DNA from 3 places in the Nonomuraea sp. NPDC003201 genome. Region 1 is predicted to be linked to each of the others. Evidence: riboswitches for the same ligand, from Rfam matches in the RefSeq annotation. Region 1 holds a riboswitch; each other region holds the start of a gene.
The links. Region 1 has a riboswitch for cyclic di-AMP ahead of ACWDX9_RS00890 (C40 family peptidase). Riboswitches for the same ligand answer to the same signal wherever they lie in the genome.
Positions count from the first base shown of each region.

Region 2: another riboswitch for cyclic di-AMP. It lies ahead of ACWDX9_RS46100 (glycoside hydrolase family 25 protein); the one in region 1 lies ahead of ACWDX9_RS00890 (C40 family peptidase).
Region 3: another riboswitch for cyclic di-AMP. It lies ahead of ACWDX9_RS39785 (coiled-coil domain-containing protein); the one in region 1 lies ahead of ACWDX9_RS00890 (C40 family peptidase).

Region 1 covers NZ_JBSFTC010000001.1:185,892-195,351, reverse strand. The annotation lists gene panC (pantoate--beta-alanine ligase) at 1-95, shown strand, start outside; gene ACWDX9_RS00920 (L-aspartate oxidase) at 554-3,079, shown strand; gene ACWDX9_RS00915 (type III pantothenate kinase) at 3,083-3,865, shown strand; gene ACWDX9_RS00910 (hypothetical protein) at 3,932-4,423, opposite strand; gene lysX (bifunctional lysylphosphatidylglycerol synthetase/lysine--tRNA ligase LysX) at 4,570-6,051, shown strand; gene ACWDX9_RS00900 (winged helix-turn-helix transcriptional regulator) at 6,136-6,537, shown strand; gene ACWDX9_RS00895 (LuxR C-terminal-related transcriptional regulator) at 7,180-7,392, shown strand; gene ACWDX9_RS00890 (C40 family peptidase) at 7,419-8,369, opposite strand; cyclic di-AMP (ydaO/yuaA leader) riboswitch at 8,465-8,613, opposite strand; gene ACWDX9_RS00885 (amino-acid N-acetyltransferase) at 8,890-9,459, shown strand.
Region 2 covers NZ_JBSFTC010000237.1:8,361-17,820, reverse strand. The annotation lists partial or broken gene ACWDX9_RS46105 (rhodanese-like domain-containing protein) at 1-847, shown strand, start outside; cyclic di-AMP (ydaO/yuaA leader) riboswitch at 1,316-1,460, shown strand; gene ACWDX9_RS46100 (glycoside hydrolase family 25 protein) at 1,472-2,239, shown strand; gene ACWDX9_RS46095 (DUF4142 domain-containing protein) at 2,512-3,213, shown strand; gene ACWDX9_RS46090 (MarR family winged helix-turn-helix transcriptional regulator) at 3,260-3,760, opposite strand; gene ACWDX9_RS46085 (patatin-like phospholipase family protein) at 3,908-4,933, opposite strand; gene ACWDX9_RS46080 (hypothetical protein) at 4,957-5,343, opposite strand; gene ACWDX9_RS46075 (TetR/AcrR family transcriptional regulator) at 5,457-6,071, shown strand; gene ACWDX9_RS46070 (LysR family transcriptional regulator) at 6,084-7,043, opposite strand; gene ACWDX9_RS46065 (MBL fold metallo-hydrolase) at 7,153-7,851, shown strand; gene ACWDX9_RS46060 (enolase C-terminal domain-like protein) at 7,820-8,233, opposite strand; gene ACWDX9_RS46055 (ABC transporter substrate-binding protein) at 8,348-9,055, opposite strand; gene ACWDX9_RS46050 (beta-galactosidase) at 9,118-9,460, opposite strand, start outside.
Region 3 covers NZ_JBSFTC010000173.1:10,552-20,011, reverse strand. The annotation lists gene clpX (ATP-dependent Clp protease ATP-binding subunit ClpX) at 1-1,053, opposite strand, end outside; gene ACWDX9_RS39815 (ATP-dependent Clp protease proteolytic subunit) at 1,240-1,863, opposite strand; gene ACWDX9_RS39810 (ClpP family protease) at 1,878-2,510, opposite strand; gene tig (trigger factor) at 2,832-4,223, opposite strand; gene ACWDX9_RS39800 (helix-turn-helix domain-containing protein) at 4,424-5,290, opposite strand; gene ACWDX9_RS39795 (ATP-binding protein) at 5,524-6,000, shown strand; gene ACWDX9_RS39790 (DinB family protein) at 6,013-6,513, opposite strand; gene ACWDX9_RS39785 (coiled-coil domain-containing protein) at 6,534-7,490, opposite strand; cyclic di-AMP (ydaO/yuaA leader) riboswitch at 7,496-7,637, opposite strand; gene galT (galactose-1-phosphate uridylyltransferase) at 7,703-8,782, opposite strand; gene ACWDX9_RS39775 (DeoR/GlpR family DNA-binding transcription regulator) at 8,779-9,460, opposite strand, start outside.

The DNA of each region.
Region 1 (9,460 bases):
AGTCGTACGCAGGGATGGCCGTGCTCGCGGTCGCCGCCACGGTGGGCACCACCCGGCTGATCGACAACGTCACCCTCACCTTGAATCCCGCCTGAGGCGGATTACCGTCGGGTCATGACCGACGAGGAGCTGCGGGACGAGTTGCTCCGGCGCGCCGCTGGTCTCGCAGGTCGGGCACCGGGCCGCACGGGCGGCCTGGCTGCCGGCCCGGCACGCCACCTCCCGCCGGGCGCAGGGGGGTCTTCCACGAGGCGATGGCCGACGCGGTCGAGCGCGAGGAGGCCTCACCGCGCGACTTCGCGTACCTGGAGGACCGGGTACGCGTCCGCTCGGGCCGTAGCTCTACGGGACGCAGTTCCACGACGGCGCCGGCGGCCTGGAGCCCATGCCGATCGAGGACCCCGGCCTGCTCGACGAGCGCCGCGCGGCCGTGGGGCTGGAGCCGTTCGCCGAGTACGAGGCGTTCATCCGGAAAACAGAGGGCCGCTGACATCTCACTCCGCACGAGGCGTTATCGTCATATTGACGAAATCCCTCAGTGAGGAGATCCCTGATGAGTGCACCGGCGATTCCCCTGCGGCTGACCGCGCCCGCGGCCGGCTGGGCCGTCGAGGCGGACGTGGTCGTCATCGGCTCCGGCATCGCGGGCCTGACCGTGGCGCTGCGCCACGCGGAGCTGGAGCCGTCCGCCAAGGTGCTGGTCGTCACCAAGGACGTGCTGTCGGCGGGCTCCACCCGGTGGGCCCAGGGCGGCATCGCGGCCGTGCTCGACCCCCGCGACACCCCTGACGAGCACCTGAACGACACGTTGATCGCCGGGGTCGGGCTGTGCGACGTGCGGGCGGTGCGCACGCTCGTCACGGAGGGACCCGGCGCGGTGCGGCGGCTCATCGCCCGCGGCGCCCGTTTCGACCGCACCCCCGACGGGGAGCTCCAGCTCACCAGGGAGGGCGGGCACCGGCGGCACCGGATCGTGCACGCGGGCGGCGACGCAACGGGCGCCGAGGTGCAGCGGGCGCTCGTCGAGGCCGTGCGGGCCGCGGAGATCGAGGTGATCGAGCACGCGCTGGTGCTCGACCTGCTCAAGGACGCGAAGGGCCGGGCCAGGGGAGTGACGCTGCACGTCATGGGCGAGGGCGCCCGCGACGGGGTGGGCGCGGTGCGCGCCAGGGCGGTGGTGCTGGCCACCGGCGGCATGGGCCAGGTCTACTCGGCCACCACCAACCCCGCCGTCTCCACCGGCGACGGGGTCGCGCTCGCGCTGCGGGCCGGGGCCGTGGTGCGCGACATCGAGTTCGTCCAGTTCCATCCGACCGTGCTGTGGCTCGGCGAGGGCTCGACGGGCCAGCAGCCGCTGATCTCGGAGGCGGTCAGGGGCGAGGGCGCGTACCTGGTCGACCACGAGGACGTCAGATTCATGCAGGGCGCGCACGAGCTGGCCGACCTGGCGCCGCGCGACATCGTGGCCAAGGCGATCATGCGCAGGATGCGCGAGACGGGCCGCGACCACGTGTACCTCGACGGCCGCCACTTCGGCCGCGAGAAGTGGGAGACCCGCTTCCCCACGATCTACGCCGTCTGCCGCGAGCACGGCATCGACCCGGTCACCGAGCCGATCCCCGTGGCCCCGGCCGCCCATTACGCGAGCGGCGGCGTCATGACGGACCTGCGCGGCCGTACCTCGATCGAGGGCCTGTACGCGTGCGGCGAGGTGGCCTGCACCGGCGTGCACGGCGCCAACCGGCTGGCCTCCAACTCCCTGCTCGAAGGCCTCGTCTTCGCCGAGCGCATCGCCGAGGACATCCAGGCGGTACGCCCCGCGCCGGGCGAGCCGGTCGAGAGCGGCGCCGCCTCCGCCCTGGTGGACCCGAGGGTCAGGCCCAGGATCCAGGCGCACATGAGCACCGGGGCGAGCGTGCTGCGCAGCCGCGAGTCGCTGCTGGCCACGGCCAGGGCGCTGCGCGACGCCCGCTGGACGCCGGTCGAGGTGGCCGCCTGCACCGAGTCCTGGGAGGCCACCAACCTGCTCACCGTCGCCACCGTGCTCACCGGCGCGGCGGCGGCCAGGCTCGAGACCCGCGGCTCGCACTGGCGCGAGGACTACGACACCCGTGACGACAACGAATGGCTGGGCCACCTGGACGTGAGCCTGACCGAGGAGGGTCCCCGCATGACGTACACGCCCCACCGCGACGCGATGCCGGCGCGCCTGGCGCAGGAGCTCACCGCCGCCGGGCTGGACCCGGCCGAGGTGGACGCGCTGATCGACCGGGCGCTGGCCGAGGACCTCCAGGAGGCCGGCGACGTGACGAGCCTGGCCACGATCCCGGCCGAGCAGCGCTCGGTGGCCGACGTGGTGGCCCGCAAGGACGGCGTCGTGGCCGGGCTGGCGGTCGCGGAGGCGGTGTTCGTCCGGCTGGGCGCCGCCCGTACCGAGAGAAGGGCCAAGGACGGCGAGCGGGTGCGGGCCGGAGACGTGCTGATGACGGTCGAGGGGCCGGTACGGGCCCTGCTGACGGCCGAGCGCACCGCGCTCAACCTGCTCACGCACCTGTCCGGAGTGGCCACGCTGACCGGCAGGTGGGTGGAGGCGATCAGCGGCACGGCGGCGCGCGTGCGGGACAGCCGCAAGACGCTGCCGGGGCTGCGGGCGCTGGAGAAGTACGCGGTGCGCTGCGGCGGCGGCGTGAACCACCGGATGTCGCTGTCGGACGCCGCGCTGATCAAGGACAACCACGTCGTGGCGGCCGGTGGGGTGGCCGAGGCGTTCAGGGCGGTCAGGGAGCGCTACCCCGACCTGCCGATCGAGGTGGAGATCGACCGGCTCGATCAACTGGAGGCCGTATTGGACGAGGGAGCCGAGGAGATCCTGCTGGACAACTTCACGATCGAGGACACGGACCGCGCCGTACATGTCGTGAAAAATCGGGCAGGGAACAGGGTTGCGCTCGAAGCCAGCGGGGGATTGACCTTGGAATCGGCTCGTCGCGTGGCCGAAACTGGCGTTGACTATCTGGCGGTGGGAGCGCTGACGCACTCTGCGCCGGCTCTGGACATCGCATTGGATCTGCGGGGGTAATTGATGCTGCTCACGATCGACGTCGGCAACACGCACACCGTGCTCGGGCTGTTCGAGGGCGAGGACGTCATCGAGCATTGGCGGCTGGCCACCGACGCCCGCCGCACCGCCGACGAGATCGCCGTCGTCCTCCAGGGGCTGCTGGCACAGTCGCCGCTGCTCAAAGGGGCCGACATTGACGGCATCGCCATCTGTTCGACCGTTCCGAGCGTGCTCAACGAGATGCGTGAGATGTGCCGCCGCTACTACGGCGACGTGACGGCGGTGATCGTGGAGCCGGGCATCCGCACCGGGGTGCCCGTACGCATGGACAACCCCAAAGAGGTCGGCAGCGACCGCATCGTGAACGCGCTGGCGGCCATCGACCAGTACGGCGGCCCCTGCGTCATCGTCGACTTCGGCACCGCGACCTCGTTCGACGCGGTGTCGGCCAAGGGTGAGTACGTCGGCGCGGTGACCGCTCCCGGCATCGAGATCTCGGTCGACGCGCTGGCCGCCGCCGGAGCCCAGCTGCACAAGGTGGAGCTGGTCAGGCCGCGCTCGGTGATCGCCAAGAACACCGTGGAGGCCCTGCAGGCCGGCATCATCTACGGCTTCGCGGGCCAGGTGGACGGGATCGTGGAGCGGATGGCGGCCGAGCTGGCCGACGACCCCGACGAGGTGACGGTGGTGGCCACGGGCGGGCACGCGGCGCTGGTGGTGGGCGAGTCACGCTCCATCGACGTGCACGAGCCGTGGCTGACGCTCATGGGCCTGCGCCTGATCTACAAGCGGAACACGGCCTGAGCCTCAACAGGAAAAAGCGGCCTCCCGCCCGGGTGGGAGGCCGCTCGCACGTCCGGGGACTACTCGTCACTCGCTCTCGGCGGTGTAGATGTAGCTCCAGGGGCCGCACTTCGTGGGGTAGTTGCTGTACTGGCCGATCTGGCAGACCTTCACCCGCACGCTGAAGACGTCGTTCTCCGAGAAGGTGAACTTCTTGTAGCCGGGGAAGCCGCAGTACTTCTTGGAGTAGACCGGCGACCAGTCGTGGTCGAAGTCGCTGGCCTCGAACTTCACGAATGCGCACTTGCCGCCCTCGTCCTCGTCGCGGTTGTCCAGGTCGTAGAGCCGGCCCTTGACGGTGACCTCGTTCGACTCGCCGTCCTCGTCCCAGCTGACGCCGATCCAGCCCTGCGACTTCGCGAGGCTGTTCTTGGCGTAGACGGGGCCCCAGTAGTCGGAGTAGTCGTCGTCGTGGCTCGGGGCGCCGGCCGTGGCGGCGTAGGCGGCGGAAGGCAGCGACAGGGCCAGAGCGCTGGTGGCGGCGACGGCGAGGAAGCCTGTCGCGATCTTCTTCAACATCTTCTCTCCTTGAGCTCCCCTTGGACCGGCTCCCTACCGGTTCCCCCCTGAGCTCGTGAGACATTGATAGAAGAGGGCTCTTGCAGCGGTCCTGCAGCGTGCCGACGAACCCTTGCAGGTCGCCATATCCCCTACCCTTTGTTCTTGTGAGCGACGAACTTCCCGAGCAGATGCGCATCCGGAGGGAGAAGCTCGACCGCCTTCGCAGCGAAGGCGTCGACCCTTACCCGGTGAATTTCCCCCGTACGGCCACCAACGCCGAGGTCCGGGAGAAATACCAGGGCCTGGAGGCCGACACCGCCACCGGCGACACGGTCGCGGTCGCGGGGCGCGTCATGCTCAACCGCGTGGGCGGCAAGCTCTGCTTCGCCACGCTCCGCGACGGCGGCGCCGACCTCCAGGTCATGATCTCGCTCGACAAGGTGGGCGAGGACTCGCTGGCCGCGTGGAAGCGCGACGTCGACCTGGGCGACCACGTGGGCGTGACCGGCGAGGTCATCACCTCGCGGCGCGGCGAGCTGTCCATCCTCGCCGACAGCTGGCAGATCACCGCCAAGTGCCTGCGTCCGCTGCCGGAGAAGCACGTCGGGCTCACCGACCCGGAGGCGCGCGTCCGCCAGCGCTACGTCGACCTCATCGTCAACGACGAGTCGCGGAAGATGGCCCGCCTGCGCAGCGCCACGGTGCGCGCGGTGCGCGACTTCTGGCACGAGGAGGGCTACCTCGAGGTCGAGACGCCCATGCTGCAGCCCATCCACGGCGGCGCGGCGGCCCGGCCCTTCAAGACCCACATCAACGCCTACGACATGGAGCTCTACCTTCGCATCGCGATCGAGCTCTACCTCAAGCGGCTCGTGGTCGGGGGCATCGAGAAGGTCTTCGAGATCAACCGCAACTTCCGCAACGAAGGCGCCGACTCCACGCACAACCCCGAGTTCACGATGCTCGAGGCCTACGGCACCTACCTCGACTACAACGACATGGCCGACCTGACCCAGCGGATGTACCAGAAGGCCGTGGTGGCCGCCCTGGACACCACGGTGGTCGTCCACGACGGGGTGGAGGTCGACCTCGGGATCGCCCGGTGGCCGCGCATCACCCTGTACGGCGCGGTGTCGGAGGCCGTGGGCGAGGAGATCACCACCGCGACCGGCCTGGAGGAGCTCCGCAAGATCGCCGATCGGCGCGAGATCCACTGGGACCCGAAGTGGGGCCAGGGCAAGCTGGTGCAGGAGCTCTTCGAGGCCCTGGTGGAGCACAAGCTCGTCCAGCCCACGTTCGTGATGGACTACCCGCTGGAGACCTCGCCGCTGACCCGTCAGCACCGGGACAACCCGCTGCTGACCGAGAAGTGGGACCTGATCGGCTTCGGCACGGAGCTGGGCACGGCCTACTCCGAGCTGATCGACCCGATCGAGCAGCGCCGCCGCCTGGTGGAGCAGTCCCTCCTGGCCGCCGGGGGCGACCTCGAGGCGATGCAGCTGGACGAGGACTTCCTGCAGGCCCTCGAGTACGCGATGCCGCCCACGGGGGGCATGGGCGCGGGGATCGACCGGATGATCATGGCCTTCACCGGCAAGAACATCCGCGAGACCATCCTGTTCCCGCTGGTCAAGCCCACCCACTGAGCCGCGTCCTGCCGCCGTCGTGGAGCGCCCGCCCCGGGCGCTCTACCCTCTCCTGGTAAGCAGCGATCGGGAAGGGGTGCGCGGATGGCCACGAAGACGGCGGCGGAGCAGCGGGACGAGGCCAGGCAGGTCTTCGACGCGTACTTCGCCGAGTGCCCCTCCAGGAAGCTGCTCGGCACCCTCAGCGACAAATGGGTCACCCTCCTGCTGACCGCGCTGTCGCAGGGCCCGCGCCGCTACAGCGACCTGTCCCGGCGCATCGCGGGCGTCAGCCAGAAGATGCTCACGCAGACCCTGCGCGGCCTGGAGCGTGACGGCCTGGTCTCGCGCACGCTCACCCCTTCTGTGCCGGTACGGGTGGACTACACGCTCACCCCGCTGGGCGAGAGCCTGATGCCGTTGGTGGCCGCGATCAAGAGCTGGGCCGAGGCGCACATGGAGGACGTCGAGGCCGCCAGGGACCGCTACGACACCGCCGGCGCCTGAGCGATCACCGCCGTCGCGAATCCGGCTTCCGGACCGGCCGGTTTCCGATCCGAAGCCGCTTGTAAGCATCGCGTCAAGGTCGCGGAGGCGCGGGTCAGGGAGCGTCCGCGGTGCCCCGGCCACCCCTGTGATCCCGCTGGGCACGCGCACCCGGAAACGAGGCCGCCCGGCCCGGCGGTCAGAGCAGGACGCCCGCCACGCGGCGGGCCGCCGACCTGCACCCGTGGCGGCAATTGCCATAGCGGATTGATCCAATTGCCTTAATCAACTGCCTGACCTGGGTTGTCGGATCGGGTGGGAGCGCAGTACAAAGCGAGCGATTGGTGGCTTGCCGTGGGCCGGAAAGATCGCGCCACGGACGCGTGTCCCGCGATAACGCGGGTATCGATCATGCGGAATATCCATGGCGAACTGATCGAAAACTGGAACGCTGGTCAGGGCCATTCCGGAAGCCCCAATGTGATCACTCTACGTTCTGACATATCGCGAGTGCGTCATATATAGCGGATCATGTCAATAGCGCTCGTCAAGTGCGGCGATTGTCATGCTTGACGACCTTTCCACGATGCGTTTACCGTCTGCGAGGAGCGGCTTTGGCCCGTCTGTGAGGTCCAAGTTCTGCTGTTGGGGGGAGGGCTCCCGATGGATGTGCTCACTGAAGGCGTTGAGCTCAGCCATGCTGATTTGGCGCTGCTGGCGGAGTTGGCCAAGGGAGTCACGGTCGATCGGGTTGGGCGGCGGCTGGATATCAGCGGGCGCACGGTACGACGAAGATTGCGCGGCATCTGCGACCGCATAGGCGTGGCCACGGCCATCGAGGCCGTGGCCTGGGCAGCCCGCCGCCAGCTGATCTAGCCGCGGCGGACCGCCGGGGTGCGGGCTCAGTCGGCGATGCGCACCGCGCCGGCGAACGGCCGCCTCGCGATCGACGCGATCCGTACGACGTCACCTGTCTGCGGGGCGTGCACCATCATGCCGCCGCCGATGTAGATGCCCACGTGGTGCAGGTCGCTGTAGAAGAACACCAGGTCGCCCGGCCGGAGTTCCTCGCGCGAGACGTGCCGGCCGGCCGTCCACTGGTCGCCGGTGTAGTGCGGCAGCGAGATGCCCACCCGCTGGAACGCCGCCATGACGAGCCCGGAGCAGTCGTACGAGCCGGGACCCTCGGCGCCCCAGACGTACGGCTTGAGCTGCTGCGTGAGCGCCCAGCGCGCGGCCTCCGCGGCCTTGCCCGAGCCCGGGATCGGCAGGTTGACGCGCACGGCCCGCGTGCCGGGCCGCCCGGCCTCGCCCAGGGCCCGGCTGAACAGGCTGCTCTCGACCTTCGTCACCAGCTTGGTGATCTTGCTGCGCTTGGCCTCGAGGTCCGTGACGAGCTTCTGGACCTCGTCGATGCGGGCCGTGGCGCTCTCCTTGGCGCGGGTGGCCGTGTCCATCGCCTTGGTGAGCTGGTTGATCTCCTCGCCCTGCTCGGTCTGCAGCGCGTACGAGGTCGCCGCGCGGTTGAGGAAGCCCTCGGGGTCGTCGGAGGTGGCGAAGGCGAGGGTCTTCAGGCCGCCGGTGATGTAGGCGTTCTGGGCCAGCGCGACAGCCTTCGAGCGCTTGGCGGCGAGATCCGTCTCGCTGCTCGTCAGCGTCTTCTCCGCGGCCTCGGCGGCCTTCTTGGCGGTCTTGAGCTTCTCCCGCTGGCCGTTGTACTGCTCGGTCAGCGTCTCGATGTCGGTGTGCAGCTTCGTGGCCTGGTCGGCGAGCTCTTTCAGCGAGGGCTCGGGATCCGCGGACGCCGAACCGACGGGGATGGCGAACAGCAGCGCGGCGACTGTGAGACTCACCACACCTACGCGGCGTGCTCGCCGGGCCCGTTCCGGAGGGCGGGCGTGCTTGCCCGCCGACTTCCCCCCACCGCTGAGCGTGGGCTTCACCAACCAGCTCCTCTCGTCGACGCCTACCGGGTTAGCTGACGGGTTCGGGCCGGAGCAGCCCTACCGAAAGACTCGGATTCACCCCGTGGTGGCGTCGGAGGTCGCCACCGGCGGTTCCCCGGCTTCTCTTGCGAGAATTGGGCGTGCCTCCCGCGCGACACGCGGGAAACATTGTCGCTGGACACTAATGCACTCCGGGTTCGTGCTCAACCAGAACTGCCAAGTCTGTAGAGGTTTCACAACCGAAGGGTCACAAGGTGATCTCGTGGGCACCCGTGCAGAAGAGGCCCTACGCCCTATTTGTCCGCGCTTTCGGCGGGCGCGAGCTGGCCGCGCGGTCCCGTGCCGATCTGACCACGAGATGTAACAAGATGGGCCGAGACATGGGAGTTAGGGCTGAGCCGTAATGAGATCTGTACCCTGGAGAACCATGGAGCAGGTGGCCGAGCTGACAGTGCCCGAGACCGCGGTGGTGGTCCGGCGTGCCCGCACGCCCGATGTGCGCATGGTCAGACGCCTGGTGGACACCTACGCGGGGGCGGGGCCGCGGCTCCTGGAGAAGGCCACGGTGACCCTGTACGAGGACGTACAGGAGTTCTGGGTGGCCGAGCGAGGCGGACAGGTCGTCGGCTGCGGCGCGCTCCACGTGCTCTGGGAGGACCTCGCCGAGGTCCGCACGGTGGCGGTGGATCCCGAGTGCCGGGGGATGGGCGTCGGCCACCGGATCGTCTCCGCGCTGATCCAGCAGGCTAAGGATTTGAGTCTGCGACGTGTATTCTGTCTTACTTTTGAGGTCGACTTCTTCGCGCGACTCGGGTTCCGCCCGATTCAGGGCACACCGGTCTCACCTGAGGTCTACGCCGAACTGCTGGCCTCGTACGACGAGGGTGTTGCCGAGTTTTTGGATCTTGAACACGTCAAGCCGAACACGCTGGGAAACACCCGCATGCTGCTCCACCTGACATCGGGTGACGTGGACCTTGACCAGATGGAAAGGTGAT
Region 2 (9,460 bases), on a different contig from region 1:
GCAGTCCGGCGCGTCCGCCTCGACCATCGGCCGGGAGAAGGACGTCAACCCGGTGCTGCGGATGGAGGCCGACGACTTCGTCACTCACATCCTGGACGGGCTGGACGCCTACCCCGCCTATTACGCCCATATGGGCGCGCGCAACGCCGCCGGAGCGGAGCCGATCGACCTGACCCCGGCGCGGCCGGCCGACAGCGCGGAGCTGCTGGCTCGCCTTCGGGCGGGCGAATGGGTGGTGGACCTGCGCTCACGCAAGGCGTTCGCGGACGGGCATCTGGCCGGCACGCTCAGCTTCGGCCTGGACGGGCCGATGGCGACCTGGCTGGGCTGGCTGGCCCCGTGGGGCACGCCCCTCACGCTGCTCGGCGAGTCGGCCGAACAGGTCGCCGCCGCCCAGCGCGAGCTGGCCCGCATCGGCATCGACCGCCCGGCCGCCGCCTCGACCGGCTCCGTCGAACAGTGGGCCGGGCACAACCCGGACCTGATCGCCGACCTGGCCACAGCGACCTTCGCCGACCTTGCCGCCGCCCGCGCGGACGAACCGGCCATCTCCCGTGCGGGGGAACCAGTCAGCGGCCCGACCGTCCTGGACGTGCGGATGGGCAACGAGTGGCGGGCCGGCCACGTGGCCGGCGCCTTGCACATCCCGCTGCCCGAGCTGCCGGGGCGCCTGGCCGAGGTGCCGGAGGGAACGGTGTGGGTGCACTGCGGCACCGGCTACCGGGCCGCGGCGGCCGCGAGCCTGCTGGCCCGCAGCGGTCGCCAGGTGGTCCACATCGACGACGCCTACTCCCACGCCGCCGGCGCCGGCCTGCCCATCACCACCCCCGACGAGGAACCCTCTTGACCACCCTCGGCCCCGGCGACACACCGGGACGCCTGCCGCGATCCGGTGATCCGCCGGGGCCGATCGACGTGCAGACCCCCGGAGAGTTGGAGTCAGCCCGCCTGCCCGGCTCCCGCGTGCCCGACGGCGTCGAGGAGGTCAAACGACGGGGCTGGAGTCACGATTACCCGTGGGACGGCGTTTGGTCACAATGGCAACGCATGAATGGCCTGTCCCACCTGTGCCGAGATCATAAAGGCCCGGAAGCGACGCCCCCGATTTTTTGCCAAGTGCCAGAATCCCTATAGGCACGGCATTTCAGCGCCGCCCAGTCGCCCACACCCGCGAATCAGATTTGCGCTACTTGCACCATCTATGGATATATGTCTATCTTTTGCCTAGTTGCGGTACGGATGTGGCGCCCTTTCACCGCATCGTTGCCGCTTCGTTGACCGGACCGCGCGCTGCCCGAAGAAGCCCTTCGGGGACAGCGTCCGGCCGCCGAATCCGCGCCTCGCGGAACCGGGGACCCACGTTCTTGGGGTGAATCGGACGCCAGCCCAGGCTGCGCCATGTAGGGCACTTCCAGGCCCGAACCCGTCAGCTAACCCGGTAGGCGGTATGGAAGCAAGGAGTCAATGCCTCATGTCCAAGCCCCGGCTTGCCACAATCGCCTACATCCTCAAGAATCACCGCGATCTCCTCACCAAGTACGTCAGCTTCGCTGTCGCCGTCGCGATCCTCGCCGCAACCGCCGCCATCGCCACCTTCGCATTCGCATCGCCCACCGAGCAGAGCCCGGTGCAGGGAACTCGTCATGGAGCCGGACCCCTCATCTACGGCCTGGACATCTCCAATTACGAGCCCCTGTACGACTGGAATGCCAGCCCGGCCAAGTTCGGCATCATCAAAGCCACGGAAGGCACGTCCTTCCGCGACGCCTCATTCGCCAGGCACTGGCGCGAGCTGGGCAAGAAGGGCATCGTGCGCGGGGCGTACCACTTTGGCCATCCCCGCAACAATCCCATCGCGGAGGCCGAGCACTTCCTGTCCGTGGTGAACTCGCAGCCGGCCAAGGCCGGCGACCTGCTGGTCCTTGACCTGGAGACCGCGAACGGCAGATCCGTCGCCGAGGTCAACGCCTGGGCCAAGACGTGGCTGTCGTACGTGAAGGACAAGACGGGGATCACCCCGATGTTCTACAGCGGCTGGAACTTCGCCAACAAGTACGGCAAGGGCCTGTCCGAGTACCCGCTGTGGGTCGCCCACTACAGCAAGGCCAAGGGGGCCATCACCCCGCCCGCCGACTGGAAGTCCTGGGCCATCCACCAGTATTCCGAGGTCCCTGTCGACCAGAACGTCTCCGCGCTGACCGCCGACCAGTTGCGCGGCCTGGGCCGCCCCACTGCCTGAGCCCACACGGCGGGTCCGCACCGCGATCGGGTGGACGCCGCCCCGCGTGCTGCTCTCGGCCCGGAGGAGCACGCGGTGGACGCCGTCCACGGATGACACCGGTGAAGACCGCTTCGGGCAGCGGCTCAGCCGCGAACGTGGACCCCGGCAGTCTTGCCCCATGCAAATCTTGCACAATGCCATGAACACTCCCGCGCCCTCCCGCGTATCCCACAGTGACCGGCGCCACTCACGAAGGCCGCGTCCAAGGGACCGGAAGGGGATGACGGCGTATGCGACTCCTCAACAGCCGTCGCGCTCTCATCAGTTGCGGCATTGCCGCCCTCTGCACTCTGACCGCCTGCGCCGGCTACACGCCGACGCCCGTCTCTGACACCGCCGGCCTGAGCACCGAGCCAACCGCCGGCCCCAGCACCGAGCCGACCGCCGTCGAGACCGAACCGACCGACGCAGCCACCGTCCAACCGGTGGAGGACGAGCCGGAGTCCCGCACGCGGCAGACCAAGTGGGGACCGCTGTCGGAGGCCGACCAGGAGCTCATCAAGAAGGTCCGGCTCGCCAGCCTGTGGGAGATGCCCATGGCCCAGGACGCGATACAGCGCGCCAACAGCGCCCGCGTCCGCCAGGTCAGCAAGGAGATCGCGGCTCAGCACGACATGCTCGACGGGCAGGTTCGCGACGTGGCCGCCAGGCTGAAGGTCAAACTGCCGGTGAAGCCCACGCCTCAGCAGCAGGACTGGATGACGGATATTTCCGGCAGGTCAGGATCCGCCTATGACAAGACGTACGTCAAATGGCTGCGCCTGGCGCACGGACAGATCTTCACCCTGATCGGCACGGTACGCGGCACCACGCAGAACACCCTGGTGCGGCGCTTCTCCGAACAGGCCAACGCCGCGGTGCTCAACCACCAGCGCCTCCTGGAGAGCACCGGCCTGACCACACCCGAGAGCTTCCCCACCCCGTCCATCTGACGACCGAGGAGGGAGCCCGACGGCGGCCGGGCGCCGCGTGAGCGATTCAGACAGCGGACCAGCCCAGCGGGTTCGGCACGTCCAGGGGTGGCTCGCCGCCCGCCTCGTTGAAGGCGTTCATGGCCGAGATGAGCGCCCGGCGCTGCCTGGCCGACATCCGCGCCACGATCGCGCCGATCTCCTCCCTGCGGCGCGCGGTCACCTCGTCCACGATGCGGCGTCCCTCCTCCGTCAGCCGCATCAGGCTCTCGCGCCGGTTGTGCGGATTGACCTCCCGTACGATCAACCCGGCCGCCACCAGCCGATCGGCCATCCGCATCGCCGTGGAGGAGTTGACACCCAGCAGCTCCGCCATCGTGACCAGCTTGGTCTCACCATGGCCGGCCAGCACCACCAGCATCCTGAACTGCGGCAACGTGACCCGGTCCCCGACCGCCCCCAATGACCTCACCGCGACCGCCACCAACAGCCGCGACCCGGTCAGCACCGCCGTGACGACAGCCGAAAGATCCTCTCCCTGCGCCTGGAGGTCATCGTCATCCTTCATAGGCACTGTTGTACATGCGCGGAGCGGATCACGGGCACGAGATCCCCATCGTCCGCAACGCCAGGATCAGGAACCGAGTTCTCCTTGAGTCACCTCACGGCAAGATCCTCATGAGGCGCCCGTTACGACCGCGTGGCGGGGTCGCGTCTATGGTGCGGCGGTCGGCCGGACGAGCGGTTGCAGCAGCAGGTTGACGGCTGCGCGGCCGGCTTCGAGCGCGGCTTTGAGGGGCTTGCCGTCGCGGGTGAGGCGGCCGATGCGCGGGGAGTCAGGCGCGGGGCGCACGGACAGCACCGCCGGATCGGGCGCGGCCTGGCCGTCGGCGGGTGGAGGGGTCGCCGGGGGCACGGGCCGGTCGTACCGGGCGAGCAGCGTGTCGTCGTGCAGCAAGCGGTGGTCGCGCGCGGAGAAACTCCGGTGCAGTGCCTCCGGGTAGCTCCGCAGGACGGTCGCGGCGATCAGGCGCGTCCCGTAGGACGGTCGCGCGGCCGGTGCTCCGGCCACGGCCGAAGGCGCGGGACGGGACCGCAGCACGAGGACGTGGCTGGCGCCCTGCGCCAGGGCGGTGCGGTACGGGATGGACTCGGCGAGTCCCGCGTCGTAGAAGAGCCGCCCGGCCAGCTCGACCGGCGGACCGGCGAGGAACGGCAGTGCGGCACTGGCCCGCAGGGCCAGCCGCAGCTCGACGGGACCGGTCAGATGCGGGCGCAGATCGGTGGATTGCCCGGTCTGTACGTCGGTGGCCAGCGGATGGTACTCGATGGGGTTGGTCAGGACCGCGTCGAAGTCCATCCGGGTCACTTCGCAGTACAGGTACTCGACCAGGTTCCGCACGTCGACCATCGGACGGCCGCGCAGGAGGTTGGACGGGCGGATCATCGCTCGCGCGTAGACGGGCTCGGCCCAGCCGGTCAGGTTCTCGGGGGTTCCGCTCAGCAGCCAGGCCCCGGTGATGGCCCCGGCCGATGCCCCATAGACCGCGTCGAAGGCGTGCGCCGCGCCGGCCTCGTGCAGGGCCAGGGCCATGCCCGCGGAGACCGTGCCGCGCATGCCGCCGCCCTCGATGGCCAGGGCCACCCGGTGGCCGTCCTGGCGGGCGCCGGGACGGCTGCCGCTACGGACCCGGTCGGCTATGACGCGCAGCACTTCGTGTTCGCCGGTCTCGGGTGGCATATGTCCTTCTTTGTGTGGTGTGGCTAGTCACGGTCGCCGGACAGGTACGAGCGGGCCCGGGCCCAGACGCCGGGGTCGGGTTGGGTGGTCGTCCACGTGGTGGACCTGAGCTTTCCCCGCCCGCGGTAGCGCCGCACGATGGCGACGTGGTCCGGCCAGGCGACGAACGTGCGCAGGGCCTGCTCATCCTGCCAGATCGACACCGAGCCGCACCTGCCTGCCAAAGGCTCCGTCCACAGCCACATGCCGACCGCGCCGGGCAGGTCGGGCCACGCGCGGCGCAGGGTGAGTCCGGCGTGGTAGACGCCGGGCAGGTCGAGCGGCCGGCTGATCTTGAAGTCGGTGACGCTGACCAGCACCGAGCCGGTGGCGCGGGCCGCCGGTCCGGGAGTCCATCGGGATCTCAGCATGCCGCTGCTCCAGCCCTTTCTTGTACGAACGTTCGTGCCGAGAATAGGAACTTACCTAAGACGACGTCAAGCCGCTATCATGGGCCGAACGTTCGTACGCAGAAGGGGTGAAGATGGCGGGACGGCCGCGGGACGAGCGGGCCCGCGACGTGATCCTGCGCCGGGCGGCGGACATCGCCTCGCAGGACGGGCTGGAAGGGCTGTCGATCGGCCGGCTGGCCACGGAGCTCGGCCTGAGCAAGAGCGGCCTGTTCGGCTACTTCGGTTCCAAGGAGGAGCTTCAGCTCGCCACGATCCGCACCGCGATGAGCGTGTTCGTCGACGAGGTCGTCCAGCCCGCGCTGACCGTGCCGCCGGGCCTGGGGAGGGTGCGGCGGCTGTGCGAGAGCTGGTTGAGCTACTCGCAGCGGCGGGTCTTCCCCGGCGGCTGCTTCTTCTTCGCCGTCACCGCGGAGTTCGACGCCCGCCCGGGCCGGGTGCGGGACGCCGTCGCCGCGGCCGGCCTCGACTGGATCCGCTTCGTGACGCGTACCGTCGAGGATGCCCGCCAGCTCGGCGAGCTCGCCGACGACACGGACGCCGACCAGCTCGCCTTCGAGCTGATCTCTTTCATGGAGAACGCCAACGCCGTCTCCTTGCTGCACGACGACCCGAACGCCTACGAGCGCGCCAGGACCGCCATCCGCAACCACCTGGCGGGCAGGGCGGTAGCCGCGCCTGGCACGTGAACACGCCTGGCTTCAGCCGTCGGAGCCCAAAGGGGTCAGGTCGATCTCGGGCACCCATGCCCCGGGGTCGGAGGGGGCGGGCAGCGGGCGCGGGCGCAGCTGCCGCAGTAGCGCCCGCAGCAGCGGCCGGGGATTGCGCCGGTGCCAGACGATCGACCAGGGCATCAGCGGCGTCGGCTCGACGATCGGGATGCGGCGCAGGCCGCTCCCGGCCGGGTCGATGCTCATCTCGCCCAGCCCCACCGCGCTCTTCTCCGCCAGGAACTGCTCCACGAGATGCCGCTGGCCGATGGCCGGAGCGTTGAAGCGCAACGGCACGCCGAACCGGTCGGCCAGCCGTACGAGATAACCGCGCCACTCCGCCGCGCCCGCCGGGTCGGGCATCGCGATACCCGCCTCGCGCAGGTCAGCCGGTCGCAGCACGTCCCTGGCGGCCAGGCGGTGGTCCTCGGGCACGAACGCGTGCAGCGGCTCCAGACGCACGAGCCGGTACGCCAGCTCGGCGGGCCAGGGCGCCGGTGTGTCGTGTACGCGTCCGAACGCGGCGTCGAGCTCCTGCCGCCGCAGGGCCGGCAACGCCACGGACAACCCCTGCCGCATGCTCAGCTCGATCCGTACGCGAGCGTCGCGCTCACTCGCCTGACGTACCATCCGCAGCGGCGTGAACCGCTCGTCGTACACGTCCACCCGCAAGGGGTCGTCCGCCAAGCGGACCGCCTGGACCGCCTGGATCGCCCGGTCGAACGCGGAGACCGCGTCACGAGCACGGGGCAGCAACCGCTCCCCCGCCTCGGTCAGCTCCACAGCACGAGTCGTCCGCTCGAACAGCGGCACCGTCAGCGCCTCTTCCAATCGGCGAATCCGTTTCGACAGCGCCTGCTGGCTGATGAACAGCCGCGCGCCGGCCCGGCCGAAGTGCAGCTCCTCCGCGGTGACCACGAACGCGCGCAGGCCCTCGATGTCCGCCTCCACGCCTCGAGGGTGGATTGAAAACCGTTGGTTGTCAATCGGGCGCAGAGAGCTGTTGGACACCACCGGCCGCCTGCGAGTTTGCTGGTCTCTCCACCGAAGGGGGCACGAGATGAAGATCGTGGAAATCCGTCCGGAGTTGCACCTGATCCTGCTGGAGTTCGGCCAGGCGTACCTTTGGAACGACGCGGGCGCGCTCACGCTGGTCGACACCGGCGTCGCCACCTCCGGCAAGGACATCGCGGCCGCGATCGAGCGACTGGGCCACCGCAGGAGCGACGTCAAGCAGGTCGTGCTCACCCATTTCCACGAGGACCACTGCGGCGGGGCCGCCGAGATCAGCGGGTGGGGCGACGTCACCGTGCTGGCCCATCGGCTGGAGGCGCCGGTGATCCGCGGTGACAAGCCCGCTCCTCCGCCCCTCTTCACCGACGAGGAGCGCGTCCTGCACCGCGACCTCGGGGCCCATCTGCTGCCCGCCGCGCCCGCGTGCCGCGTGGATCGCGAGCTGGAGGACGGCGACACGATCGATTTCGGCGGTGGCGCGCGGGTGATCCACACCCCCGGCCACACCGACGGCAGCATCGCGGTTCACCTGCCGCGCTCCGGGGTGCTCTTCACCGGGGACACGGTCGCACATGTCAACGGACAGGTCATGCCCGGGGTGTTCAACCTGGACCGCTCAGAGCTGCTCCGTTCCTTCCGCAGGCTCGCGGAGATCGACGCGCGGCTGGCCTGCGTCGGTCATGGCGAACCGCTCCCCGACGCCCGCGCGGCCCTCACCGCGGTCGCGGCGACCCTGCCCGCCTGATCACCATTCGCGCTCCACGGCCGCAGTCCGGGTGTCGCCAGACCGGGTTGCGCCAGCGGTGCCCGCGCTCGGCCGCGCGCTCCACGGCCGCCGCGTCGACCTCGATGCCCAGGCCCGGTACGGCGGTGCGTTCGGCGAAACCGCCGGCGAACCGGAACGGGGTGCGGTCGACCAGGTAGTCGAGCACGTCGTTGCCCTGGTTGTAGTGGATGCCCACACTCTGCTCCTGGATCAGGAAGTTCGGGATCGCCTCCGAGATGCCGCCGGCGTGGCTGACGTCCGGCTGGGCCACCGCGATGCCGTCGCGCAGCACCTCGCGGAAGTCCCAGCGGGAGTAGAGGCGCTCGCCGGTGGCCAGCGGGATCGAGGTCGACCGGGCCAGGGCGGCCGGCCTGGAGGCCGTAGACGTTGTACCAGTTGGGCATGACGGTCGAGATGAGCTTGCCGTTCTTCAGCGCCGCGGTGTTCGGGGCGCCGTACGGGTCGGGCAGCGCGATCAGGAAGCCGCTCTGCACGCCCTTGGCCTGAACTCCAGCACCTCGACGGCCTCGGGCGAGTCGAGGACGAGGTTGCCGCCCTCGTCGTAGTAGCCGCCGCCCCGCTGGAGCAGGAGCTGGAGGAACTGGTTGGTGATGGAGGTGTTGTCGCCGGTGGAGACCATGCCGAGCGACTGGCCGGTCTTCTCGTGCAGCTTCGCGCCGACCTCGGCGAGCTCCTCCCAGGTGGCGATGTCCGCGGGGATCTTGTTCGTCTCCCACTCGTCCTCGCGGTAGTACAGGACGCTGAGGCAGGTGTCGGACTCCAGCGCGTACAGGGTGCCGTCGATCGAGTAGGGGGCGGTGCGCAGCAGGTCGTCCTTGACCGGCGCGGCCAGGTCGTCCAGCGGGGCGAAGAGCTGCTTGCCGATGCCGCCGGACATGGCGCGCGGGAAGACGCTGATCACGATGCCGATCATGTCGGGCGTCCCCCGACCCGCCGCACCGGTCGAGATCATGCGGGTCACCAGCGCCTCGCTGTCGGCGTTGGTGAACTTCGTCGTGTAGTCGTACCGGCCGCCCGGGGCGTCCGTGAGGCGCTTGGCCTGCTCGGTGAAGGTCTTCACATAGCCCGGGTCGTGCGTCCACAGGTTGAGCTCCACCTTGCCCGACGACACGGACGCCGAGCCGCCGCCGCTGGCGGCCAGCAGGGGGTTGTCAAGCAGCATGTTCGGCGGCCGACGCCGGTGTCAGTAAATCAGTACTACTATTTTCTGCATTGATACGATTTTTAGAGGTGCAAGGTGACGCGGCCCACCCGCACGACCTCCGCGGAGGCGACGGCGATGCCGTCGAGAACGTTCCGTACGGCCGGGTCGACCCACACGCCGGTGTCGCGGCGCCACGGCAGCAGTTCGAGCCGTACCCCCTGCCCGGCGACCTCGTCACGCCACGGCGTGAGGTCGATGTCCCAGGCGCGCCCGTGCCAGAAGTGGTCGCTGACGAGCCGGTCGCCCACGTACGCGCGGCCGGCGTCGCCGGTCCAGGTCACCCGCAACAGCACGCGGTCGGCGCCGTCGAGCGCGGCACGCGGCACGTCCAGGCGCACGTGCGCCGCGCCGGAGTAGTCGGCC
Region 3 (9,460 bases), on a different contig from region 1:
GGCGCCGTCGGTGAACTCCAGCTCCACCCCGTCGAGCTCGAGCAGCTTGCGGTACTGCTTGACCAGCGCGTTGCGCGGCTCGGTGAGGATCTGGATGAGCGCCTCGCGGTCGAGGTTGTGCACCGAGGTGATGACGGGCAGACGCCCGACGAACTCGGGGATCATGCCGAACTTCAGCAGGTCCTCGGGCATCACGTCGCCGAAGATGTCGGCCGTGTCGACCTCTTCCTTCGAGCGGATGATGGCGTTGAAGCCGATGCCCTTCTTGCCGATGCGCGACTCGATGATCTTTTCCAGACCGGCGAACGCGCCGCCACAGATGAACAGCACGTTGGTGGTGTCGATCTGGATGAACTCCTGGTGCGGGTGCTTGCGGCCGCCCTGCGGGGGCACGCTCGCCGTGGTGCCCTCCAGGATCTTCAGCAGCGCCTGCTGCACTCCCTCACCGGAGACGTCGCGCGTGATCGACGGGTTTTCGCTCTTACGAGCGATCTTGTCGACCTCGTCGATGTAGATGATGCCGGTCTCGGCCTTCTTGACGTCGTAGTCGGCGGCCTGGATGAGCTTGAGGAGGATGTTCTCCACATCCTCGCCGACGTATCCCGCCTCGGTCAGCGCAGTGGCGTCGGCGATGGCGAACGGCACGTTGAGCATCTTCGCCAGGGTCTGCGCCAGCAGCGTCTTGCCCGAACCGGTCGGCCCGAGCAGCAGGATGTTGCTCTTGGCCAGCTCGAGGCCGTCGTCTCTGCCCCGGTCGCCCGACTGCACCCGCTTGTAGTGGTTGTAGACCGCCACCGAGAGGGCCTTCTTCGCCTTGTCCTGACCGATGACATAGGCGTCGAGGAACTCGTAGATCTCCCTCGGCTTGGGCAGGTTGTCCCACTTGAGCTCGGAGGACTCCGAGAGCTCCTCCTCGATGATCTCGTTGCAGAGATCGATGCACTCATCGCAGATGTAGACGCCTGGACCGGCAATGAGCTTCTTGACTTGCTTCTGACTCTTTCCACAGAAAGAGCACTTCAGCAGGTCTCCCCCGTCGCCGATGCGTGCCACCCCAGATACTCCTTTGCGTGGGACCGCCCTGCTCCTGCGAGAGCAGTGTCTCCGGACATCCTCCGGACTTGGCCGAACCGCTCAGGTTTCGACGTTACCGTCTTCTGGGCCCTCAGTGAGCCCCCTAGCGGCGAGTCGCACCGGAACGTGCCCTATTGGGCAGCGCTCCGGTGCGTCACGTCCCGTCTAGGAAGCCACGGCCTGAGCGCGCTTCTTCCTGGACGGGATGATGTCATCGATCAGACCATACGCCTTTGCCTCGTCCGCGTTGAGAATTTTGTCGCGTTCGATGTCCTTGCGGACTTGGGCGGCGGTCTTCCCGGAGTGCCTCGCCACGATGTCCTCGAGGAGGTTTCGCATGCGAAGGATCTCGCGGGCCTGGATCTCGATGTCGCTGCCCTGGCCGCCACCCTCGGTGGACGGCTGGTGGATCAGCACCCGGGCGTTGGGCAGCGCGAATCGCTTGCCCGGGGTGCCGCCGGCCAGCAGCACGGCCGCGGCCGAGGCTGCCTGGCCCAGGCAGACGGTCTGGATCTCCGGCCGGACGAACTGCATCGTGTCGTAGATCGCCGTCATGGCGGTGAAGGAGCCACCCGGCGAGTTGATGTAGATGCTGATGTCACGGTCGGGGTCGAGCGATTCCAGCGTCAGCAGCTGGGCCATCACGTCGTTGGCCGACGCGTCGTCGATCTGCACTCCGAGGAAGATGATGCGGTCCTCGAAGAGCTTGTTGTACGGGTTCATCTCCTTCACGCCATATGACGTGCGCTCGACGAAGGAGGGGAGAACGTAGCGGCTCTGGATGTTCACTTCTCTGCTCCCCCTTAGGAGACCGGGCCCTGTGAGGGCACCTGCCGCGCACTGCGGACCACGTGGTCGATGAAGCCGTAATCCTTGGCTTCCTCGGCCGTGAACCAGCGGTCGCGGTCGGAATCGGCCTCGATCTGCTCCAGCGGCTGGCCCGTGTGGTGGGCGATCCGCTCGGCCAGTGTCTTCTTCACATAGAGCATCTGCTCGGCCTGGATGGCGATGTCGGCCGCGGTGCCGCCGATGCCTCCGGACGGCTGGTGCATCATGACCCGGGCGTGGGGCAGGCCATATCGCTTGCCCTTGGTGCCCGCGGTGAGCAAGAACTGCCCCATCGAAGCGGCCATGCCCATCACAACCGTGGAAACGTCGTTCGGTACGTATTCCATCATGTCGTAGATGGCCATGCCAGCGCTCACCGAGCCACCCGGCGAGTTGATGTAGAGCGTGATGTCACGGTCGGGGTCGTCGGCCGCGAGCAGCAGGAGTTCGGCGCAGATGCGGTTGGCGATCTCGTCGTTGACCTCCTGCCCGAGCACGATGATGCGCTCCCGCAGCAGGCGCTGGTAAAGCTGGTCCTCAAGCCGGAAGGACGAGCCGTTCTCACGGCCTCGCGACTCAGGCTGATAGAAGGTCGGCGGGCTGGTCACAGCGTCACCTTCCGATGCGTCGTAATCGATTGGCTTTGCTTGTGACCTTAACGCGCGCCGCGCACAGCTCATGCCCGGTCCCCGTACTGTTCGCTGACGGCGCAGGTTCAGCACGCCCTCCTGCGGCGTGGCTCCCTGAAGAGCCGCGCACGGCCTGCAGGCCGCGGGTCCGGCACCTGGAGGCCCCCCGAAGCCCTCCGGGTGCCCACGAGCCTTCTGAGGGCCTTACACGGCCTGCACGCTTTCTTCGGGAGCTCCCCCGAAAAGGCCGAAGCCCCCGAACCGGACGGTTCGGGGGCTTCGGAAAGAGCGGGAAGGCGGTTACGCCTCGGGCTTCTCACCGGCGGGCTCGTCCTCGGCGGCGGCCTCTTCCCCCACGACCTCCTGGCCGTTGATCTCGGCGTAGATCGCCTTGAGGTCCACCTCGTTGCCCTCGGTGTCGACGACCTTGGCGGCGTCGCCGAGCACGGACTTGGCCTTGTCGCGCACGATCTCGACCATGGCCAGCGTGAGCTGGTCGTTGTCGGCGAGGTGCTTGGCCAGCTCGTTGGGCTGGACGCCCATCTCCATGGCGCGGCGCACGACGAAGTTGGTCAGCTCCTGCTCGGAGACGCCCAGCTCCTCGGCCTTGACGATCTTGTCGAGCACGAAGCCGACCTTGATCGCGCGGGCGGAGTTGGTGTCGAACTCGGCGAAGCGCTCCTCCTCCGTCGTCTGGTAGAGACGGAAGAAGGCGTCGCGGCTCAGGCCGCTCTCGGCGATCTGGTGGTCGAGGTTGTGCTTGCGGGCGTCGACCTCGGCCTTGAGCGCGCTGTCCGGCAGCGGGATGTCGATCTGCTCCAGCAGCGTGTCGAGGGCCTTCTCGCGGGACTGCACGACCTGGTCGATCAGCTTGTTGCGGCGGGCCTGCTCGCGGATGCTGGTCTTGAGCTCGTCGAGCGTGTCGAACTCGCTGGCGAGCTGGGCGAACTCGTCGTCGAGCTCGGGCAGGACCTTCTCCTTGACCGACTTGACGGTGATGATCACGTCGGCCTCGTCGCCGGCGTTCTCGCCGCCGACGAGCTCGGTCTTGAAGCTCTTCTCCTCGCCCGCGGACATGCCCTCGAGCGCGGCGTCGAGGCCCTGGAGCACGGAGCCGGCGCCGACCTCGTAGGAGACCTCGCTGGCCTGCTGCTCCTCGATGTTGTCGCCGTCGATCTCGGCGCGCAGGTCCATGACGACGAAATCGCCGTTGGCGGCCGCGCGCTCGACGCCGGTCAGCGTCGCGAAACGCTGGCGCAGGGAGTCGAGCTGGGCGTCGACGTCCTCGTCGGAGACCTCGGCGGAGTCGACCGTGACCTCGAGGCCCTGGTAGTCGGGCACCTCGAAGTTGGGCCGGATGTCGACCTCGGCGGTGAACTCGATCTGCTCGCCGTCCTCGATCTTCGTGACCTCGATGTCGGGCTGCGCGACCGGGAACACGTCGACCTCGTCGACGGCCTTGCCGTACAGCTTGGGCACCGCGTCGTTGAGGGTCTCCTCCAGCACTACCGCCCGGCCGAAGCGCTGCTCGATGATGCGGGCCGGAACCTTGCCAGGCCGGAACCCGGGGACGCGCACCTGCTGCGCGACCTTCTTGTACGCCGCATCCATGCTCGGGCGCAGCTCGTCGAACGGCACCTCGACAGTGAGCTTGACCCGGGTCGGGCTGAGCTCCTCGACAGCGGTCTTCACGGAATGGTCTCCTTGATCAAGCTACGAGTGATCGCGGGCGCGTCCATCGGTTACGGCACACGCGCCGCGCCCACATGTGCGGTGTTGGGCATGCTCCGCCACGGCGGGATCCAACGCCGATGGCCAGTCTAGGGCAGATGCGTACCCAACAACGACGTCCGCGCCGTCACAAGTCGCCCGCGATCATCCGTTACCGTCCGTCAGAACTCGTCCGCGATCGTCCGCAACAGCTCGACCGTCTCGTCCGGAGTGGTGCTCACGGCGCAGAGCCGCTCCATCACCTCGGTGTATCGGTCCACGTCTTCACGCTTGTCGAGGTAGAGCGCGCTCGCCAACTGCTCGACGTACACGACGTCGGGCAGATCGGTGTCGGGGAAGCGCAGGACGCTGAACGCCCCGCCTTCCGCGCTGTGCCCGCCGAAGCTGAACGGCATGATCTGAATGGTGATTTTGGCCTGGCGCATCAGGTCGATGAGGTGCTCGATCTGGGCCCGCATCACCTCGACGCCGCCGATGGGGCGTCGCAGGGCGGCCTCGTCGATCACGGCCCAGAACACTGGCCCGTCCGGCCTGTCGAACATCCGCTGGCGCTCCAGCCGGAGATCCACTCTTCTGGAGATCTCCTCGGCCCCGATTCCCGCCGATCCGGCGGTCACGACGGCCCTTGCGTACTCCTTGGTCTGCAGCAGTCCTGGCACGAACTGGACTTCGTAGGTCCTGATCCTGGCGGCGGCCTCTTCAAGGCCGACGTACGCCTGGAACCACGTGGGCAGGACATCGTTGAACCGGTGCCACCAACCAGGCTCGTTGGCGGTGGCGACCAGGTCGAGTACGGCGGAGCGGGCCTGCTTGTCGACGACCCCGTAGAGGGTCAGCAGGTCCGCCACGTCCCGTTCTTTGAACCCCACTCGGCCCAGCTCCATGCGGCTGATCTTGGATTCGGAGCCACGGATGAGATGGCCCGCCTCCTCACGAGTGACGTTCTTCGCTTCCCTGAGCTTGCGCAGCTGGGAGCCCAGGAGGATGCGCAGCGCCGTCGGTCCGGAACCCGGCTGGTTCTGCGTCACTTTGCCTCCTATCAAGGTCCGCACACACAGTGACACCACATTGCCGGGTATGACAAGGTCTCAACCCCGTGTCCGATTAGGAGAGTTATGCCCCAAAACGCCGCTTGCTACTGCACAATGCAAGTGCACGTGCATTTGGGTCTTGCAGGTGCAGCGATCGTGACCCATGATGGCTTAGTGCATATTGGGCCAAACATGCACTAAGTCGGACTGAACGGGGAGGTATCGGCAGCATGGTGGAGGATCCTCTGGCCACTGCCGATGCATTGCAGATCACCCGTGACGTGGGCTTCGACCACCTGCTCATGGGTGGCAAGCCGTACACGACCTCGTGCCCGTTGCCCTTTCAGGCCGACTCCGTGAAGACGGCCAGGGACGTGACCCGCTCGACCCTCAAGGGCTGGGGCCTGCACGAACTCAGCGACGACGCCGCGCTGGTGGTGTCGGAGCTCGTGACCAACGCTGTGCGCTACGCGATGTACGCGGCGGGACGGCGGGAGATCGAGCTCTTGCTGATGCGCGTACAGCCGCACGTGCTGCTGGCGGTGGCCGACCCCAGCGACGAGGTGCCGCGCCCCAAGGAACCGGACTTCATCTCGGAGAACGGGCGCGGCCTCTACATCGTCGAGACCTACAGTCAGTGCTGGGGCTGGGACCCGCTGGCTCGGGGCGGCAAGGCCGTGTGGGCGCTGTTCCGCACCGAGCCCTGATCATCGCTCTCGTTACTCTCCGGTCACCCCGTCGATGCGCTCGCGCAGCAGATCCGCGTGACCGTTGTGCCGCGCGTACTCCTCGATCATGTGGATGAGGATCCAGCGATGGGTGCACTCCTGCCCTCTGTGGTCACCGACGGCGTCCAGCGGCGTGGCGTCCGAGATGGCGCGGGCGCGCTCGATCTCCTCTTCCCACGTGAGGAAGGCCTCCTTGACCGAGGCGGCGTCCACTTCCTTGAAGTCGGCGTCGTTGTCGCGGTCCTTGTCCCACAGCTTGGGGAGGTCCTCGCCGTTCAGCACGCGGCGGAACCAGGAGCGTTCGACGTTCGCCATGTGCCGGACCAGGCCGAGCAGGGACATGGTCGAGGGTGAGACGGAGCGCAGGCGCAGCTGATCGTCCGACAGGCCCGCGCATTTGACGGCGAGGGTGCCGCGGTGCCATTCGAGCCAGTTGTTCAGCGTGGTCCGCTCGTCGCCGGTGAGAGCGGGCGGGATCCGGGTGTCAGTCATGATGTCCGACCTTATCCAGCTCAGTACATCGAGATGTGGACGTGGTCGTAGTGGTTCTCGGTGACGCTGCCGCGGTCCGACATGGCCCGCCAGCCCGAGCCCATGTTGATGCGCTGCTTCCAGATCACGTACTTGACGCCGAGCTTGCCCTTGTTCTTGAGCGCCCAATCCGCGATGCGGTCGCCCAGGGCGTTGTTGATGGCCGCGGGCATCGTGCCGCCGGTGCTCATCATGAAGTCGCAGGCCCGCCCGAGCGGGTGCTCGCCGCTGGAGCCCGAGCGGAAGCAGCCCACCGTGAACGGCAGCTTGAAGTTCTTGGCCAGCTCCGCCTTCATCAGCCGTGTACGGGCCGTGATGTTGTCCGAGCCCGAGGGCAGTTCCGGCGCCCAGCTCCCGTCGGACTTGCGGCCGGGACCGAGCGGCACGAGGTCCTGGAGCTTGCTCTTGATGTCGTCGATGATGTCCTCGGCCTCGGAACGCTGCTCGGTCACGTCCTTGGCGTCCACGCCGATCTGGGTGGCCAGCGCGGCGGCCTCGTCGGAGGCCTTCTTCTTGTCGTCGCGGGCCTTGGCCACCCCCTGGACGAGGGCCTGCTGCTCGGCCGTCAGCTGCTCGAGCAGGGCGGCGCCGCCGCCGTTCTGGACCATCAGGACGGAGGGCAGCGACGGGTCGTGGTTCTGGTAGCGCATCCTGGCGAGGTCGCCGACCCGCTGCTCGGCGGCGGCCAGCGTCTTCTCCGCGGCCGCCAGCCGCTCCTTGGCCGCCTTGGCGGCCGCCTGCGCCTTGGACAGCTCGACGCGCTTGAGGTTGTACTTCTCGATGAGCTTGTCGATCTTGCTGTTGAGCTGCTTGAGCTGGGCGCGGAGCTCGGTCTCCGAGGGCTTGGGGGCCGCCGAGGCCGCGGTCGCCGGCAGGAGGGCGACGGCTGCGGCGGCGACGAGGCCGATGGCAAGAGTCGCGGGGGACGGAGCCGCCACGTGGATGTTCCTCTCCCTCTGCCGGCCGGGTTAGCTGACGGGTTCGGGCTGGGAGCTGCGTGCCCTACCACCGAAGTGGATTCACCCCAGGTGCGGGTGGGTCCCCGGCTCCCGGGCGACTCGCCCGGGATTAGGCGTGTGCCTGCTGTTACGGCCAGGCACAAAAGGGATATTAGTGGTAGATCACGAGTAACGCGACCCCCATTAGAAATCTAATAGTGATCTACCTGTGATCGAATCATCCTAGCGGCCTCCTCCGGCAGCACGTCGTTCACGAACGCCCCCATCGCGGACTCCGACCCGGCCAGGTACTTGAGCTTGCCCGGCGCCCGCCTGATGCTGAACAGCTCCAGGTGCAGATAGCCGAGCTCGCGGTCCTGCCGCACGGGCGCCTGGTGCCAGGCCGAGATGTACGGCATCACCACGCCGAACAGGTCGTCGAAGGCCCGCAGCACCGAGGTGTAGAGGGGCGCGAACGCCGACCGCTCCTCCTCCGTCAGCGCGGCCAGATCGGGCACCTGCCGGTGCGGGTAGATGTGCACCTCGTACGGCCACCGCGCGGCGGCCGGCACGAACGCCGTCCACAGCTCGTTGGAGGCCACCACGCGCGTCCCGGCGGCCCGCTCGGCGGCCAGCACGTCGGCGAACAGGTTCCCCTTCGTGTAGCGCCTGGCGGCGGCGAGCTGGAGCCTGGTCCTGGGCGTGACGTACGGGTAGGCGTAGATCTGGCCGTGCGGGTGGGCCAGCGTGATGCCGATCTCCTCGCCCCGGTTCTCGAAGCAGAACACCTGCTCCACGCCCTCGATCCCGGACAGCTCGGCCGTCCGGTCGGCCCACGCCTCCATGACCAGCTCCACCTGGCCGTCGGAGAGCTGGGAGAACGACGACGAATGCTCAGAGGTGAAGCAGACCACCTCGCACCGCCCCACTCCCGGCCGGACCTCACTCAGGCCCCCCACGTCTGTATAAGTCCCGAAATTGGTGGAGAAGGAGGGGAATCGGTTCTCGAACACCACCACGTCGTAGTCGTACGCCGGGATCTCCGACGAGCGCGTGTCCGACGACGGGCACAGCGGGCACTCGTTCGCCGAGCCGGTCGGCTGGAACGTGCGCGTCTGCCGGTGCCCCGCCATCGCGATCCACTCCTCGGTCAGCGGGTCGTAGCGCAGCTCGGAGGCCACCGGCCGGGGGTCGAGCACCCGCCGGTCGATCGCGCTCCGGTCGGCGTCGTCCCGCTGATCGAAGTAGATCAGCTCACGGCCGTCGGCCAGATGGGTGATGGTGCGCTTCACGAGCCCTCCGCGATGATCAGTTCTCCGGCCCGTTCGGCCAGCTCCATGCGTGCGTCCTCAGGCAGCCCCGCGTCGCTGACGACCACGTCGGCCTCGGTCAGCTCGGCGATGGTGCTGATGCCGACCGTGTTCCACTTCGTGTGGTCGGCGGGGATGACCAGCCGGTTGGCGGCCGCCACCAGCTCCCTGTCGGTCTCCGATTCCAGCAGGTTGGGGGTGGTGAACCCGGCCCGCACGCTCATCCCGTGCACGCCGAGGAACAGCGTGTCCACGTGCAGGCGGCGGATCGCGGCCACGGCCACCGGGCCCACCAGCGCGTCGGACGGCGTGCGCACGCCGCCGGTCAGCACGACCGTGCGGTCGGAACGCGGGTTGCGGTGGAAGACCTCGGCGACGGGGATCGAATTGGTGATCACCGTCAGCTCGGGGACGGCGATCAGGTGGCGGGCCAGCGCCCACGTGGTGGTGCCCGCCGAGAGCGCCACGGCCGTGCCAGGCCGGACGAGGCCGGCCGCGCGGCGCGCGATGGCCTCCTTCTCCTGCTGCTGGCGGGCCGACTTGGCGGTGAAGCCCGGCTCCTCGGTGGAGCCGGGGCCGAGGGCGGTGGCACCGCCGTGCACCTTCTCCAGCAACCCGCGCTCGGCCAGCACCTCGAGGTCCCGACGGATGGTCATGTCG